Regions from separate parts of the Photobacterium kagoshimensis genome, predicted to be linked through region 2. Evidence: predicted binding sites of a transcription regulator. Region 2 holds the regulator's gene; the other holds the start of a gene.
The links. Region 2 encodes PurR, which represses purine synthesis genes. Its sites were predicted from a motif close to TNANGNAAACGTTTNCNTNA; they were not measured.
Positions count from the first base shown of each region.

Region 1: a site for PurR is predicted at 3,141-3,160, ahead of L4C35_RS02415 (NupC/NupG family nucleoside CNT transporter). Genes of this name have one in related genera too.

Region 1 is NZ_JAKJSO010000008.1:407,255-414,792, reverse strand. Features, by position in the region: gene L4C35_RS02425 (endonuclease/exonuclease/phosphatase family protein) at 1-574, opposite strand, end outside; gene deoR (DNA-binding transcriptional repressor DeoR) at 1,061-1,795, shown strand; gene L4C35_RS02415 (NupC/NupG family nucleoside CNT transporter) at 1,891-3,096, opposite strand; gene L4C35_RS02410 (LysR family transcriptional regulator) at 3,354-4,292, opposite strand; gene L4C35_RS02405 (ExeM/NucH family extracellular endonuclease) at 4,423-7,538, opposite strand, start outside.
Region 2 is NZ_JAKJSO010000018.1:43,893-51,430, forward strand. Features, by position in the region: gene L4C35_RS17050 (heme/hemin ABC transporter substrate-binding protein) at 1-310, shown strand, start outside; gene L4C35_RS17055 (FecCD family ABC transporter permease) at 338-1,375, shown strand; gene L4C35_RS17060 (heme ABC transporter ATP-binding protein) at 1,375-2,178, shown strand; gene purR (HTH-type transcriptional repressor PurR) at 2,505-3,509, shown strand; cyclic di-GMP riboswitch class I at 3,788-3,892, shown strand; gene L4C35_RS17070 (TfoX/Sxy family DNA transformation protein) at 4,018-4,608, shown strand; gene L4C35_RS17075 (hypothetical protein) at 4,931-5,323, shown strand; gene L4C35_RS17080 (carboxymuconolactone decarboxylase family protein) at 5,466-6,092, shown strand; gene lpdA (dihydrolipoyl dehydrogenase) at 6,103-7,538, shown strand, end outside.

The DNA of each region.
Region 1 (7,538 bases), on a different contig from region 2:
CTTTTAATGTCGCCAGTATATGTGCTTTTGTTAACGATGCGTCTGCTGTAGTAGCGTTGTCTGTTGTTGCTTCAAGCATGGGACGTTTAGACTTTAAATGGACAACATAACAATCGGTATCACCAATATGAGGAAGATCGATAGTTGCTCGCAGCGGCTTACGGCTAAATGCGAAATCAGTACTGATACCAAGACTGGCTGCAATATCAGGGTCTGCAGTGATAGCAGCGACAGCTTTGATTGGATAGCGAGAGGCTAAAGCAACCACAGGATCGCGGCAAATATAGTCATCGATAACGGTAGGGTTATCGACCACACAAAAATAACAATAGCCATGCTCTGCCAGTAATGCTTGGAGGGCGTCAGCACTGAAAACTTCCTGAAAACCAATGACATCAGGTTGGTATTGCATCAGGTAATCACAAATCCAATTTTGCTTTTTTTGCCAGCTGTCTTGGCTGTAAATATTTTCAAAATCGTAATAGGCCAGTGGTGGCTCTATATAATTGAAAAGGTTGAAAGTAGCGATTTTTAACGTGTTATTGATGATGTCTGTTGCTGTATCTGCTGGCACAAGCGAATCCAAACCATGAAGCGTATCGTTATAGTGACGGCTTATGGTGCTTAGAGCAAATATTAAAAGGTTTTTCATCAAACCATATTGTGAATAAATAACGATCACGATAGAATAACTATTCTTTAGTGAGGGTGTTATGAAGTTAAAAGTGTATTTAAAAACGGGACGAACTGTGACGTATTACCATGGAATTGAAGGCTTGATGAAAAGTTTCGATGCTGCTGGCATTCAATATGAACTTTTATCAGATAATGTAGGGTATCGACGATCTAATCGTTAATTTATACGTGTAGATCAAGTTGCTTGTTATAAGTACTTAATATAATCAATGCTTTATACCAAGACCGTTAACTAGCAAGAATGATTTGATAATTAATGGGATTGGTATTATTTGCTTCTGTGCGGAGGCGCATTGTTTGCACCTTTTAGGACATAGGAAAGTCCTCTAAAATGCAATAATGATAATAATTGGTATGTGACTTGATGGTAGAGACAAAAAGAGAAAAACGAATAAGACAATTAGCTGAGTTGTTGTTGGGAGAAGAAAAAGTTCATTTAAAAGATGCAGCGGAAAGTCTCGATGTATCTGAAATGACGATTCGACGTGATTTTAATGAGCCAAATGCAGTGGTCAGTTTGATTGGTGGCTACGTAGTCAAGAAGCAAGTTAGCTCGGCAGATCTTGAATATGTTATTAATGAACAGCGAACCAATCACGTTAAAGAAAAATCGAAGATAGGAAAAGAGTCAGCAAGATTAATTCTTGATAATCAGACTGTTTTTTTTGATAACGGCACAACTATTGTTCACATCATTCAAGCGATTAGCGATGATATAGCGTTTACTGGTGTGTGTTTTTCTTTGAATGTATTTATGGCCTTAAAAGCCAAGCCCAACTGCCATGTCATATTATGTGGTGGTGGTTACGATGCCAAGCATAATAATTTCTATCCATTGGGTGACAGTAGCGAGATCGATAATATTCGTTTTGATTCAACGTTTTTGTCAGCCGCAGGTGTTGATCCTGAGCACGGTCTTACTTGTTACTCATTCAATGAATTACCATATAAGAAAAAAGCGATAGCACAGTCTCAGAATGTCGTATTAGCTGTTGATAACAGTAAGTTTGGTGTCGTTAAGTCGGCATTTATCTGTGGTTTAGAAAGTGTCGATATCATCATTTCAGATATTGACCTACCCATTGAGTACTTATCTTAACAGTATGAAATTGTGATTATAGCAGCATAGAAAATACAGGAAACAGACGAAAGGGGCTAATTAGCCCCTTTTTAGTGCGTGTAAAATAAGTGATCTTACAGCGATAAAATCACACCAGCCATTGCTGCACTCATTAGGTTAGCAAGTACACCTGCAGTAATGGCACGGAAACCATTTTTAGAGATAAAAGTACGGCGCTCTGGTACCAAGCTACCTAGGCCACCAATCAGGATTGCCATAGTGGAGATATTAGCAAAACCGCATAATGCAAATGTGATGATAGCCTGTGAGTGCGGGCTCAATTGATCTTTTACTTCCATTAGTTGGATGAAGGCAACAAATTCATTCACGATCACCTTATTACCGATCAGTGCGCCTGCAGTAATGGCTTCGTTCCATGGGATGCCAATAAGGAAAGCAATAGGGGCAAATAGGTAACCCATAATCAATTCAAAACTTAATGTAACCCCAAACCAATCACCCACCGTGCCTAGCAGACCATTCAATAATGCGATGACACTGATGAAGGCTATCAAGGTTGCGCCTATGGTTGCCGCAATACGCATGCCAGAGATAGCACCATCGGCAAGTGCTTCAACAACATTGGTCGCACGTGGTAGTTCAACTGACGTGATTTCATCTTCATTATTTTGCTTGTCACTTGGCGGAAATAACATTTTCGCCATCAGTAGACCCGCAGGTGCAGACATAAAGGCCGCTGCAATCAAGAAATTGAGTTCCACGCCAAGTGATGCATAACCTACCAAGGTGCCGCCTGCAACAGAAGCTAGGCCACATGTCATAACAGCAAAAAACTGAGAATCGCTCATGTTCTTTAAGTAAGGTTTAACAACCAGTGGCGCTTCAACCATACCGACAAAAATATTGGCAGTGGCAGAAAGGGATTCTGCACGGCCAGTGCCTAGTAGTTTCTGTAGCGCACCACCAACAATGTTGATGACTTTAGGCATTAGGCCAATGTGATAAAGAGCAGAGATAAGCGCAGAGAAGAAAATGATGATGCCCAGTACGTTAACGGCAAATACAAAACCAACGCTACCTGTTGCTAAGCCGCCAAATAAGAAAGCGATACCTTCTTGGCCGTAATCAATCACGCTTGATACAGTATTGGTTACGGCACCAAGCGCTACTTTCCCCGCAGGTACATACAGTACAAGTAAAGCAAAAGTGATTTGTAGTAAAAACGCTAAACTAACGGTTCTTAATGGAATGTTGCGACGGTCGGTAGACAGTAAGTAAGCGAATACTAAGATAGCAACAATACCAAGCAAAGATGACATGGGGAAACCTTGTAACAGAATGTATAGGCGGTGCATTCTATGGTGGACGCAAACGGTTGCAAGAGTGGGATGTTAGCTAAGTGTGATGAGTTGATGGTGTGCTACATAATTTTGGGCTAACATTATGATAAATAGATACTATTTAATTTTAGTAACGTGATATTTTCCATTTGGAAAAGATGTTTTGGTTAATACGAATGATGATGGCAATAATCTTGATGGTTTTATCAGCATTATTGCCACAGGTAAAAGTAGAGCTAGATGGTGATATGTTTACTCAATTCTTTATCCCAATAGGGCGTTTCGCCTATGTAGTCTTTGAAAAAACCAATGACAGCCGATATTTTTTTAGGTAAATGTGCTCGGCTTGGGTATACCGCATAAAATGGCATCGATTGGTTGGCTTGCCATTCAGGTAGCAGTTGAATGAGTTTGTTCGCTTTAAATTCATCTCGCAGTAGGTAAGTGGCTAAGTAGGCTATTCCCCAGCCAGCAATAGCAGCGTCGCGGACCGCTTCAGCAAGATCAACGCGATAATTGCCTTCTACATCGACTTTGAGTTGTTTATCGTGTTGTTTAAATGACCACGATTGATAATTTCTTTGGCGACTTCGATACGTTAAGCAATTATGCTTGGCAAGCTCGCTGGGGTGTGAAGGTGCAGCATGATGAAGCAGGTACTCTGGTGCTGCAGCAACAACGAACCGTGTTTCGGCGAGGCGTTGAGCAACATAGCCGTCTGGAATGTGCTCATAGTTAGTGATCCACAGATCTAACCCATCTTCTATCATATCGGCTTTGTGATCGAATAAACTGATTTCTACCCGTAACTTAGGGTAATGGCGTTGTAGCTGTTCAATCGCTGGAATTAAATGCATAGTGCCAAAGGATTGCGATATGCCTAAGCGTAGAACACCAGAGATTTCATCCCGAGCATCCTCCATTATCGCTTCGCCATCTTGCATGGCGTTAACGACTATTTCGCAATAGCCCAAATAACTTTCACCCGCCTCTGTTAACGTAAAGCTACGCGTGGTGCGTTGGACTAACTTTACATTCAGAGCGGTTTCTAAAACGCCTAATTGTTTACTGATGTGCGATGTCGAGACACCTAGTTGTTTGCCTGCTGCAGTAAAATTACCTGCTTTAACAAGGGCATGAAAAATGACCATTTGGCCAGCGCGATCAGGGCTCAAAATGTATGCTCTGTAAAAAATGAATATACAGAGTATAGCGAGGGGAGTGACAAAAAAAGAGGCTTAGCCATAAGCTAAACCTCTTTGATTATTTCTTTAACGTATATCGACTAAATCGTTTATTGCTTAATTACTTTTTAGTTTTACGTAAGAAACCTAAGCCCAATAGTGACAGTAGGCCAAAGATGCCAAATGAACCGCCGCTACCATCGTATGGTGGAATAACTACTTTTGGCTTCGTTGAGTCACGTTTAGCCACTTCAACTTGCATGCTCACTTCTGAGCCAGCCACGGTTGTTGCTGTTGAAGCTTTTTGTGTACTTGGGCGTACTAGCTTCATGGTTACAGTGTAGTTACCTGGTTCAATACCACTAACGTCAAACTCTACAAGTTGTTTGCCATTTTTGCTCAACTTCATTGTAGGTAGTGCAACTTTGCTCATGTCTTCTGGTTCTGGAGAGAATGAGATTTCAGCGATATCACCTGTAAGTGCTTTGTCAGTGTTAATGGCGTAAGGAACATCCATACGACCGCTCTTCGTTGCAAGCAGTACAGGCGCACCGTCACTTTCACCGTAGCCGTAACCTAGTGCCATGATTGCAGAGTCATGGTCAGATGAACGGTAAGGCGTTTCAGCATAGAAGTTATGCGGCGTTGTTTTTTCATCTTTACTGCTTAAGCCTTTACGGCCTTGGTTGTAATCATACAGTGTCGATTCAGCAGCATTGATGTGCCAGTCTGTTGCATCTAGTAGGTGCTTCTTAAGGGATGGTGAGATAAGAACGTGGTCAAGTGAACCGATCTCATCGTTGTAAGAGTAGCTCCAGCTCATCTTGTTATTTTCAGCATCTTTCAGGCTAACAGCATTAATATAACCGTAACTATCAGTGATGGTAGCGCCATTTTCACCAAATTGAGGGCGTTTACCGATGAAGGTATCGCGAGCAGCTTTCAGTGTTTTACCTGTTGGGTTAGAGGTTAGCACTAGCATAGGGTCTTCATGCGCGTAAGAGTTCATGTCACCCATGATGATGCGATCACCACCGATTTTTGCCATTTCTTTACCGAGTTGTTCTGCAGCGGCAACACGGAAGTTTTCACATGAACCTTGGAAGTCTTGATTGCTCTTAACATCATCATATTTAGGGTCAAACTTCTCCCAAGTTTCCCAGCCTTGCCAATCTTCCCAACAGGTAGAGCCTTTCGATTTCAGGTGGTTGACTGATACAGTGACTTTTTTACCTGTGTTGTGGATACGGAAAGTAGCGGCAATAGTATCGCGCTGGTAGTTCTTACCGTTTTCACGAACTTCACCTTTTTTACCTGTAATCGCGCTACCATCTTCATAAGTGATCATTGGTGCTTGCTGCGAAGGCATAGGGATGATTTTCGCTTGCTCTAGCGAGACTTTACTTGGACGGTATAGTAGGCCAGAAGTTATAGCATCTGAACCAACAGAATCAAACTCATCCAGCACGGTATTGCCATCTGAATCGAAGCCTACGAAGACGTATTTGTTGTGAATTGATTCACTCTTATTGCGGTCTGAATAGTTTTCTTTGTAATAGTTGTCATTAATGGCTTTTACTAATTCAGTGATCGCACTGTAGTTACCAAAACCATTATTTTCAATTTCCATTAAGCCAACAACATCAGCATCTAAGCCAATAATGGCTTTTACAATTTTAGCTTGTTGTTGCTGGAACTCTAACTCGCTATCTGCACCACGGTTGTCACCATGTTGGTTACTTGCACCACCAAATGGCGAGTTGAAGTAGTTCAATACGTTCTGAGTCGCAAAGCGAATAGCAAACTTGTCAGATTCGGTTGAATCATTCAGCTCAGGCTTGGATTTACGATCAGTATTGTGAGTAATGTTTTTGCTGGTGATTGTATTGGTCGCCAGTAAACGGTAGTTACTGTGGGCGTAGACAAGTACGCCTTCTAAGCCAGTGATACTGTCGTTTATACGGATGTAGTTTTTGTCTGGCTTGCTGTTGAAATCAGGGTAGTACGGGATATGACCATTGGATGCGCTTTTGTCTGTATCTACATATAAGCGGTAGTCATTGTTTTGCTTATGTTGGGCAATAGAGCCCTCACTGCCAGCGACATGTTCTTGGTTTGGCTGCATGTTAGGGCGTTTGTACGATAACACCATGTTGTTACGATAGCTGTCAAAGTCAAAGCTGAAAGTACGAGAAACACGCATGGTCTCGTTTTCTTTGGTGCTTTCATCCATGTTGTCTGTTAAGCGCACTAACATGCCTTCATAGCGCTCTAGTGTTTTGCTGAAGTATTGGCCGTCAGATGGAATGCGCTTAAGATCTACAGCGGCTGGTTTTGAGCCACCAGTGCTAATTGTTTCCCACTTGTCATCCGTTGCGAGAACTTGAGTCTGACCATATTTTTCTTCTACGAAACCTTTAACGCAGACCTCTTGACCAACCATATCTTCGTTGACTTGGCCGTTAGTTTTAACAAAAACGCCATCAGAGGTTAATTCATCACCATCAGACTTGTATAAGAAAAAACCTTTGTTATAGCTAGTTGAAACGGCGCTAACGATACCTTGAACTAGGTACTCATCATCACTGATGTAGCCAGAGCTGATGAGTGGTGATTTGTAGCCATTACCTTGCACCTGACCAATGCTTTTATAGCTGTGGGTACCTGCAGCATCGCTACATGGTGTCGGTGCGGGTTCGCGTGTAGCAAGAGCCGGGTTGCCTAAACCATCGAAGGTGTTTGTAGGTTTGAATTCCCAATCTTTTTCATCGTAAGTGGTTTTCGGGGCTTCAGCATCTTGGTAGCGAACTAAAGTAACATCTTTTCCCCAATCATCTTTTGTATCTAATACACCAATGATGTCTAAAATTTTCGGATTTTCTTTATCCGTTATATCACGCAGTGCTAGAACATCGTTGCCGGTATGCGCATAAGTGTTTGTAGGTAATGCAATCGCACCGTGCTTGCTGACATTGGCTGCAATAGCATCAAGTAGATTCGTATCTTTATCACTTGGCTTTGGATGGTGGAGAACAACAGATTTGCCGGCAGGTATAGTGATACCTTCGATGACAGAATCTTTTGCTGCATTTTGAACTGTATACCAGGTGCTGGTGCCGTTGTTTTGGCGTGACAGTTCAATATTTGATGGAATAGTTACGTCGTCGGTTCCTGTATTGGTTAGCTCGACTGCTTTGTTGTAGCTAGTGCCTTCAACGTACTCAGAAATAATAATAT
Region 2 (7,538 bases):
TACCACCGCGGATACCGTGATTCGCCTTGCTGGCGGCATTAATCCAGCGGCAGAACAAGTGGAGTCTTATAAACCGATTTCGGCTGAATCCATGCTTGAAATGCAACCCGATCTCATCATGCTAAGTAGCCGTACTTATAACTCAATTGGTCAAGCTGATGGTTTGTTTGAGGAGCTACCACTGCTTACAGCAACCCCCGCAGGCATCAATAAAGCCGTCGTTGTCATTGATGGCACCGCTTTAATTGGTGGCTTAGGGCTTAAAAGCCTGAGCGAAGCTGAACGCTTAAACCGTGTTTTCTACCCTTAATCGTCGAGTATTCGTTACGTGTCCGTTATGCAAATCCAAAGACTTCCATTAAAAGTTGTTTTCCCTATTGGGTTGAGCTTGCTCTTCCTTGCGGTGGCAACATCCGTGATTGTTGGCCCTATGGCTATAACTCTCAGTCAAAGCTTAAAAGCCTTTACGCCTTGGCAAAGTGAATTGCCCGCACATATCCAGATTGTGATCCAACAAATAAGGCTGCCACGTACCTTATTATGTATTGCGATTGGTGCCATTCTCGCTTTATGTGGCGCCGTTATGCAGGGGCTGTTTCGAAATCCACTGGCTGATCCTGGCATTATTGGCGTATCAGGTGGGGCAAGTTTAGGTGCTGCACTGGCTATTGTTCTTTTTGGCTCTTTAGCATCATCTTTCCCGATCCTATTAACATTAGGCACTGTGCCTATCATGGCATTTCTTGGGGGCGCAGTAAGTACTTGGCTGGTTTATACACTTGGCACAGACAAAAATGGCACATCCGTGACCATCATGCTGCTAGCCGGTGTAGCTATCGGAGCCTTATCAGGCGCGGCTTTAGGTCTAATGAACTATTTTGCCGATGATCAGGCCTTGCGTGACTTATCATTATGGACCATGGGATCATTAGCGGGTGCAACATGGCCAGGGATTACGTTGGCATTTACGACCTTAGGCATTCTAATGTGGATCTTTGACCGTCAAGCAAATGCACTTAATGCTTTTTTGCTGGGTGAAGCTGAAGCCAAACACATGGGTGTAAATGTACAAGCCCTCAAACGTAGCTTAATTTTACTGTGCGCGGCTGGCGTTGGTGTCTGCGTATCCCTCACTGGTGTTATTGGATTTGTCGGCCTAATCATTCCACACTTAGGCCGTATGCTTGCAGGCCCTAACCATAAAACACTGCTGCCACTTTCAGCACTATTGGGAGCTTTAATTTTACTGGTCGCCGACATGATCGCACGTGTTATTGCAGCTCCCGCAGAACTACCCGTGGGAATTATTACCGCTCTATTGGGTGCGCCCTTCTTCATAATATTACTGATTAAACAAAAAGGACGCCTATCATGATGGCAGGCTTTTCATGTTCTAAATTTCAATCTCAAGATAAAATCGCAATCACAGCGAAAGGATTAAATTTAGAGCTAGGCGGTAAAATCTTGCTTGATGAGTTCGATATAGAAATTCGACATGGCGAAGTCACTGCACTACTTGGTCCTAATGGTGCAGGGAAAAGTACCCTACTTAAAGTGCTGTGCGGCGAGTTAGAGGCAGGCGGTGAGATTCTGATTCATGGCAAAACCCACCATCAATGGTCAGCAAAAGATCTTGCCAAGTATTTAGCCGTTTTGCCCCAGCATAGTAGTTTAAGCTTTGCGTTTACTGCTCAAGAAGTTGCGGAGCTTGGTGCATTACCACTTGATCTAACGCGTGCTGATGCGACTAAAACAGCTGCTACTATGATGCAAAAAACCGAAGTGACAGCCCTTTCAAATCGGCTGTACCCTTCTTTGTCTGGTGGCGAAAAACAACGGGTTCATTTTGCCCGCGTGCTTACTCAGCTTAGCGAAGCGAAAGAAAATGCTATTTTGATGCTCGATGAACCAACATCAGCACTTGATTTAGCGCATCAACATAAAACATTACAACTCGCACAACATATGGCTAAAGCAGGAGCAGCTGTTATCGTCGTATTGCATGATCTAAACCTTGCTGCACAATATGCAGACCGCTTAGTTATTGTAAAAAATGGAAAGATACAGGCTGATGGCGATGCTTGGCATGCATTAGATTCTCAGAATATTGAGCGAATCTATGGCTGGCCTGTCACGATGACCAAGCACCCTACACTTCAACACCCAGTTATTCTATAGTCGCTCGTTATGTAATCCTTACAATGCACAAATAAATGCATACTGATGCATCAAATTTTACGCAATTTACATTATTATTGTTGATGTTTATCAAGTATTGCCATCTTGATAGACAGAAACGTTGCACTGTGCGCTACACTCAGTAAAATGTGAACGCAAGCGATTAACAATGTAACGCTACCAAATCCATAAAAGCCGCTCATCTGAGAAGCGGCTTTTAACGTTTATACAAGGTCTCTAGCGACATACAGCACTCGAAATGAAAGAGTTGGCGCTATGTATAGCTTAAAAAGATCCTCTTTATTGCAATTATTAGAAGAATAACTATGGCAACGATTAAAGATGTTGCACGTATGGCTGGAGTTTCAACAACAACAGTCTCGCACGTGATTAATAAAACACGCTTCGTAGCAGAAGCAACACAAAAAAAAGTGTTAGCAGCCGTTGATGAACTTAACTATGCACCAAGCGCTGTTGCTCGCAGCCTAAAATGTAACACTACCCGCACAATTGGTATGTTGGTCACCAAGTCAACCAACCCCTTTTTTGCTGAGGTTGTACATGGCGTAGAAGAATACTGCTACAAAGAAGGCTACACACTTATCCTGTGTAACACTGAAGGTAACCTATCTAAGCAACGCGATTACCTGCGCATGCTCGCCGAAAAACGCGTTGATGGCCTAATGGTGATGTGTTCGGACCTTGATCAACGTCTATTAGACCTATTAGAACGTCAAAATGACCTACCTATGGTTGTGATGGATTGGGGTCCTGAAAGTCCACACACGGATAAAATTCAAGACAACGCAGCCATTGGTGGCTATATCGCAATCAAGCACTTTATTGAAAACGGCCACACTAAAATTGGCTGTTTATCAGGTCACAATGAAAAATCAACCTGTCGTGAGCGCTTAAAAGGCTTCCAAAAAGCGATGGACGAAGCAAACCTAACCGTTAATGAAGATTGGATTATCGAAGGTGACTTCGAGTGTGAAACGGCCGTGAAAGCCGCTGAGCAATTCATTGCGATGAAAGAACGTCCAACGGCTATTTTCTGTTTTAACGACATTATGGCCATGGCGATGATCAGTACTTTCGTTCAGAATGGCGTTCGTGTTCCTGAAGATATATCTATCATTGGTTACGATAACATCGAGCTAGCACCTTTCTTCTCGCCACCGTTAACGACAATCCACCAGCCTAAACGCCGTTTAGGTAAAACAGCGATTGAAATCTTGATGGAACGCGTGAAAGATAAAAAGCACGAAAACCGTGTTTTTGAAATGTCACCTGAATTAGTTGTACGTAAATCGGTTCATAAGCTTAACTAACTATTCGCTTTACGCATAAACATTGAATAGCCGACGACCCCATATCGTCGGCTTTTTTTATTCATTCCCGCCACGCTAAACCCTCCTTTTTTACATAAATATTTAATATGTAACAATAAAATTACTTTTAGATTTGAAATAAGTTTGCTTCATTTACCCAATGATTTATTTAATCCCTGAATATTCTCTCTTCATAAAGCAGTAATAATTGAAGCAACATCACATTTTCCCCAGCATAGAGTAAACGCTTTTCTGCTATTTACGATATGCTTATTACGTCACGAACAGGGCAAACTACTTGAAAAAGTAGGACGCAAAGCTTCCGGCCTAACAAAGTGTTATTTAATAAAAATTAACACATTCAAGGTAGCGGGGTTACCGATGGATTTACTGCAAACCTGCTTTAGGGTTTGACATGCTTTTGACATACATTAAGTGTGCTTTGCTAACCTAAACTCCTCGCTTATATGTTAGGTGACTCCCAAGATTTATTTCACCGAGAAGTCGCATGGATAAACCAATACTTAAAGACACTCTAAAATTATTCGATAGTTTTGGCAGTGTTAAATCCCGCTCAATGTTTGGCGGTTTTGGCATTTTCGCAGGCGAAACAATGTTTGCACTGGTAGTAAAAAATAAATTACACCTTCGCGCGAATGCAAAAAACATTGAAGTGTTTAAAGAAGCTAATCTATCACCTTATGTTTATGAGAAACGCGGATTTCCCGTAGTGACTAAACATTTTGCTATTCCTGACCTCTGGTGGGATACCCCAGAGATGATTATCGAGTACGCACAAGGCTCACTAGAAGGTGCGAAGAACGACAAAGAAACAAAAAGTAAAGTTGGGCCATCTCGCATTAAAGATTTGCCAAACTTAAGACTCGCTAATGAACGTATGCTGAAAAAAGTGGGTATTGATACTGTCGATAAACTGATTGAAGTCGGCGCTATTGATGCTTATAAAGCATTGCTCGATACACATGATAATAATCTCAACATCGAGTTGCTTTGGGCTTTAGAAGGCGCAATCAGTGGCACACACTGGTCTGTGATCAGTGAAACGAGACGTGGTGAACTGCTAGGCTTGCTACCTTAGGGAGTCGGGGCAAACACAACACAGTCACCACAATAAGAACGAGGCTCAGGCCTCGTTTTTTGTAGCCCTAGCCTACCGAATGTCAGGATTACGTCAAAGATTGACTCTTCTCACAAATACTGTTCACAAAAGCATCAGTTAACTTTTAATCCCGCCTTAAATAAGTAAAATAACCACTGTCAGTGGGCTTTCCACCGCCATTTTTTTGTTTTTAACTACTTATGGTCACTATCGCACTTAGTGTGACGCCAATAATATGTCACCAGTTCACCTATACCATAACGATACGCAGTCTTAATGATTGCTAAAAAGAGAGGCTCGTATGCTCTGTTCAAAGCCTTTTCCTGGGCAAACAGACCACATATTCAAAGATAAATTTAACAAATGGCCTACACTACTCCGTGCCCTTGTTATTATCAGCCTACTCCCTCCCGCTTTCGCAATGCTACTAGTCTCACAGCAACTGGCTCCTTTTAATGCGCTCATCGACATATTTACTCTGGTTGGTGGCTTTAATATCATCCTGATCATCTGGGGAGTATTACTTAAAATTCGAGCGCGTAAATATTGGTACCGCAATTACCATATAGGCAAGACGCTGCTACTCGCCAGTTTACCTATTCTGGCATCTGCTTATATTGCGTTTTCAGAAATACCCGACAACCGCGTTGTACAGCAAGAACGCAGTCGCGCTGTCGAAGTTGCCATAAATTAAAAACTGTTTAAATTACAAGCAACCGAGCGTTGTTTTCAATTTTTCTTTAATTAATTGAAATATTTGCGCCCTTCGTTGGGTCTCCTTTATTACCTTGGTATAGCATTGGTGCTATATCATGTGTTCATAAGGAAACGACGCTGTGCGCCTGGCAAAAAAAAATAAATACTCAATCTTTGTTCGCCCATTACTTTGGCTACAAAAGCGTAATTTTGGCGCAGAACTCAACCCTTCTTTACTCTGGGGACGCAGACCTCCACTCTTCTGGTTAGTTGCTGTTTTTTTTGGCTACCTTGACCGTCGCCATTCACCACTATCACCTGTTACTCGCTCTCTTATTTGTGTTCGCGTTTCACAACTTAATGATTGTGAATTTTGCGTCGATGCCAATGGAATGCGCCTAGCAGAGCGTTGCGATTCTGTTGAAAAGATCAAAGCGCTTTCGCAATGGCAACAAAACAGCACTTTATTTACTAAAGAAGAAATTGCCGTGCTGCATTATGTTGAAGCCATGACTATCACAGGGCAGAAAGTAACTGAGACCATGCTATCTGAACTGCAGCAGTGGTTTGACGAAGATGCCCTCGTCGAGCTTACCGCCCTGATCGCATTTCAAAACCTATCAGCCAAATTTAATACCGCGCTTGATGTACCAGCACAAGGCTTTTGCTCTGTGCCGACCGCATCCGCGCTTAACAATAGCGCTACTGTCGATGAACAAGGTGCTTCATCCAGCCAGCAGCAAGAGTCACCACAGAGTAAATCGTAGGAGTTGTCTCATGGATAGAAAGAAACTACTGCTCATTGCCGTCATTGTCGCGCTTATTGGAAGTTGGTTCCTGTTCGATTTAGGACAGTACTTCACATTGGATCAAGCTAAAGCACAACAAATAGCACTGCAAGATACGATAGCTGCACGCCCCTTCTTTGCGAGTGTAGTGTACTTTGCTATTTATATAGTTGTAACGGCGCTTTCTTTACCTGGCGCGGCAATTATGACTTTACTTGGCGCGGCATTATTTGGTTTCTGGTGGAGTCTACTTTTAGTGTCATTCGCCAGTACTATTGGCGCGACACTCGCCTTTTTATTCAGCCGTTATATTCTTCGCGACTGGGTACAAACTAAATTTGGTCACCGCCTTGCACCGATAAACGCAGGCATCAAAAAAGATGGTCCTTTTTACTTATTCACACTGCGATTAATCCCTGTGTTCCCCTTCTTTTTGGTGAACCTATTAATGGGCTTAACGCCGCTATCAACCAAGCTATTTTACTTGGTAAGCCAAGTGGGAATGCTGGCAGGTACTGCCGTCTATATCAATGCAGGTACGCAACTTGGTGAAATAGAATCACTCAGCGGCATCATCTCAGCCCCTGTACTTGTTTCTCTCGCGCTATTGGGGATTTTCCCTCTGGTCGCGAAATTTGTTATGGGTATTATCGAGCAGCGCCGCGTGTATGCTGACTGGACACCACCTGAAAAATTTGACCAAAACATGGTCGTCATTGGTGCGGGCGCCGGTGGCTTAGTCAGTGCCTATATTGCAGCTGCAGTAAAAGCGAAAGTGACATTAATCGAACGCCATAAGATGGGGGGGGATTGCTTAAATACAGGCTGTGTCCCCTCTAAGGCCGTTATCCGTTCGGCACACGCCATGTCTGAAATTACTCGGGCAAAAGAGTTTGGTATTAGCACTGGCGATGTAAGCGTCGATTTTGAGCAAGTCATGTCGCGAGTACATACCGTTATTGACAAAATTGAGCCACATGATTCAGTTGAACGTTATTCGTCGTTAGGTGTGAACTGTATATCGGGTGAAGCACGTATTTTGTCGCCGTGGGAAGTTGAAGTAAATGGCGAACGTATTACCACCCGTAATATCGTGATTGCCACAGGTGCTCGTCCGCTTGTCCCCAATATTCCAGGTTTGCAAGATGTGAACTATCTGACCTCAGACACTATTTGGCAGCTAAAACAACAGCCCAAGAAACTCCTTGTGCTCGGTGGCGGCCCGATTGGCTGTGAACTTGCTCAGAGCTTCCAACGCCTAGGCAGTCAGGTTACCTTAGTGGAAATGGTAGACCAACTTCTGATCCGTGAAGACGCCGATGCCGCAGCATTAGTGCACAGTAAACTGCAAAGTGATGGTGTAAACATTAAACTTAACCACAAAGCCTTACGCTTTGAATCTATTGAGCAAGATGACGGCTCTCG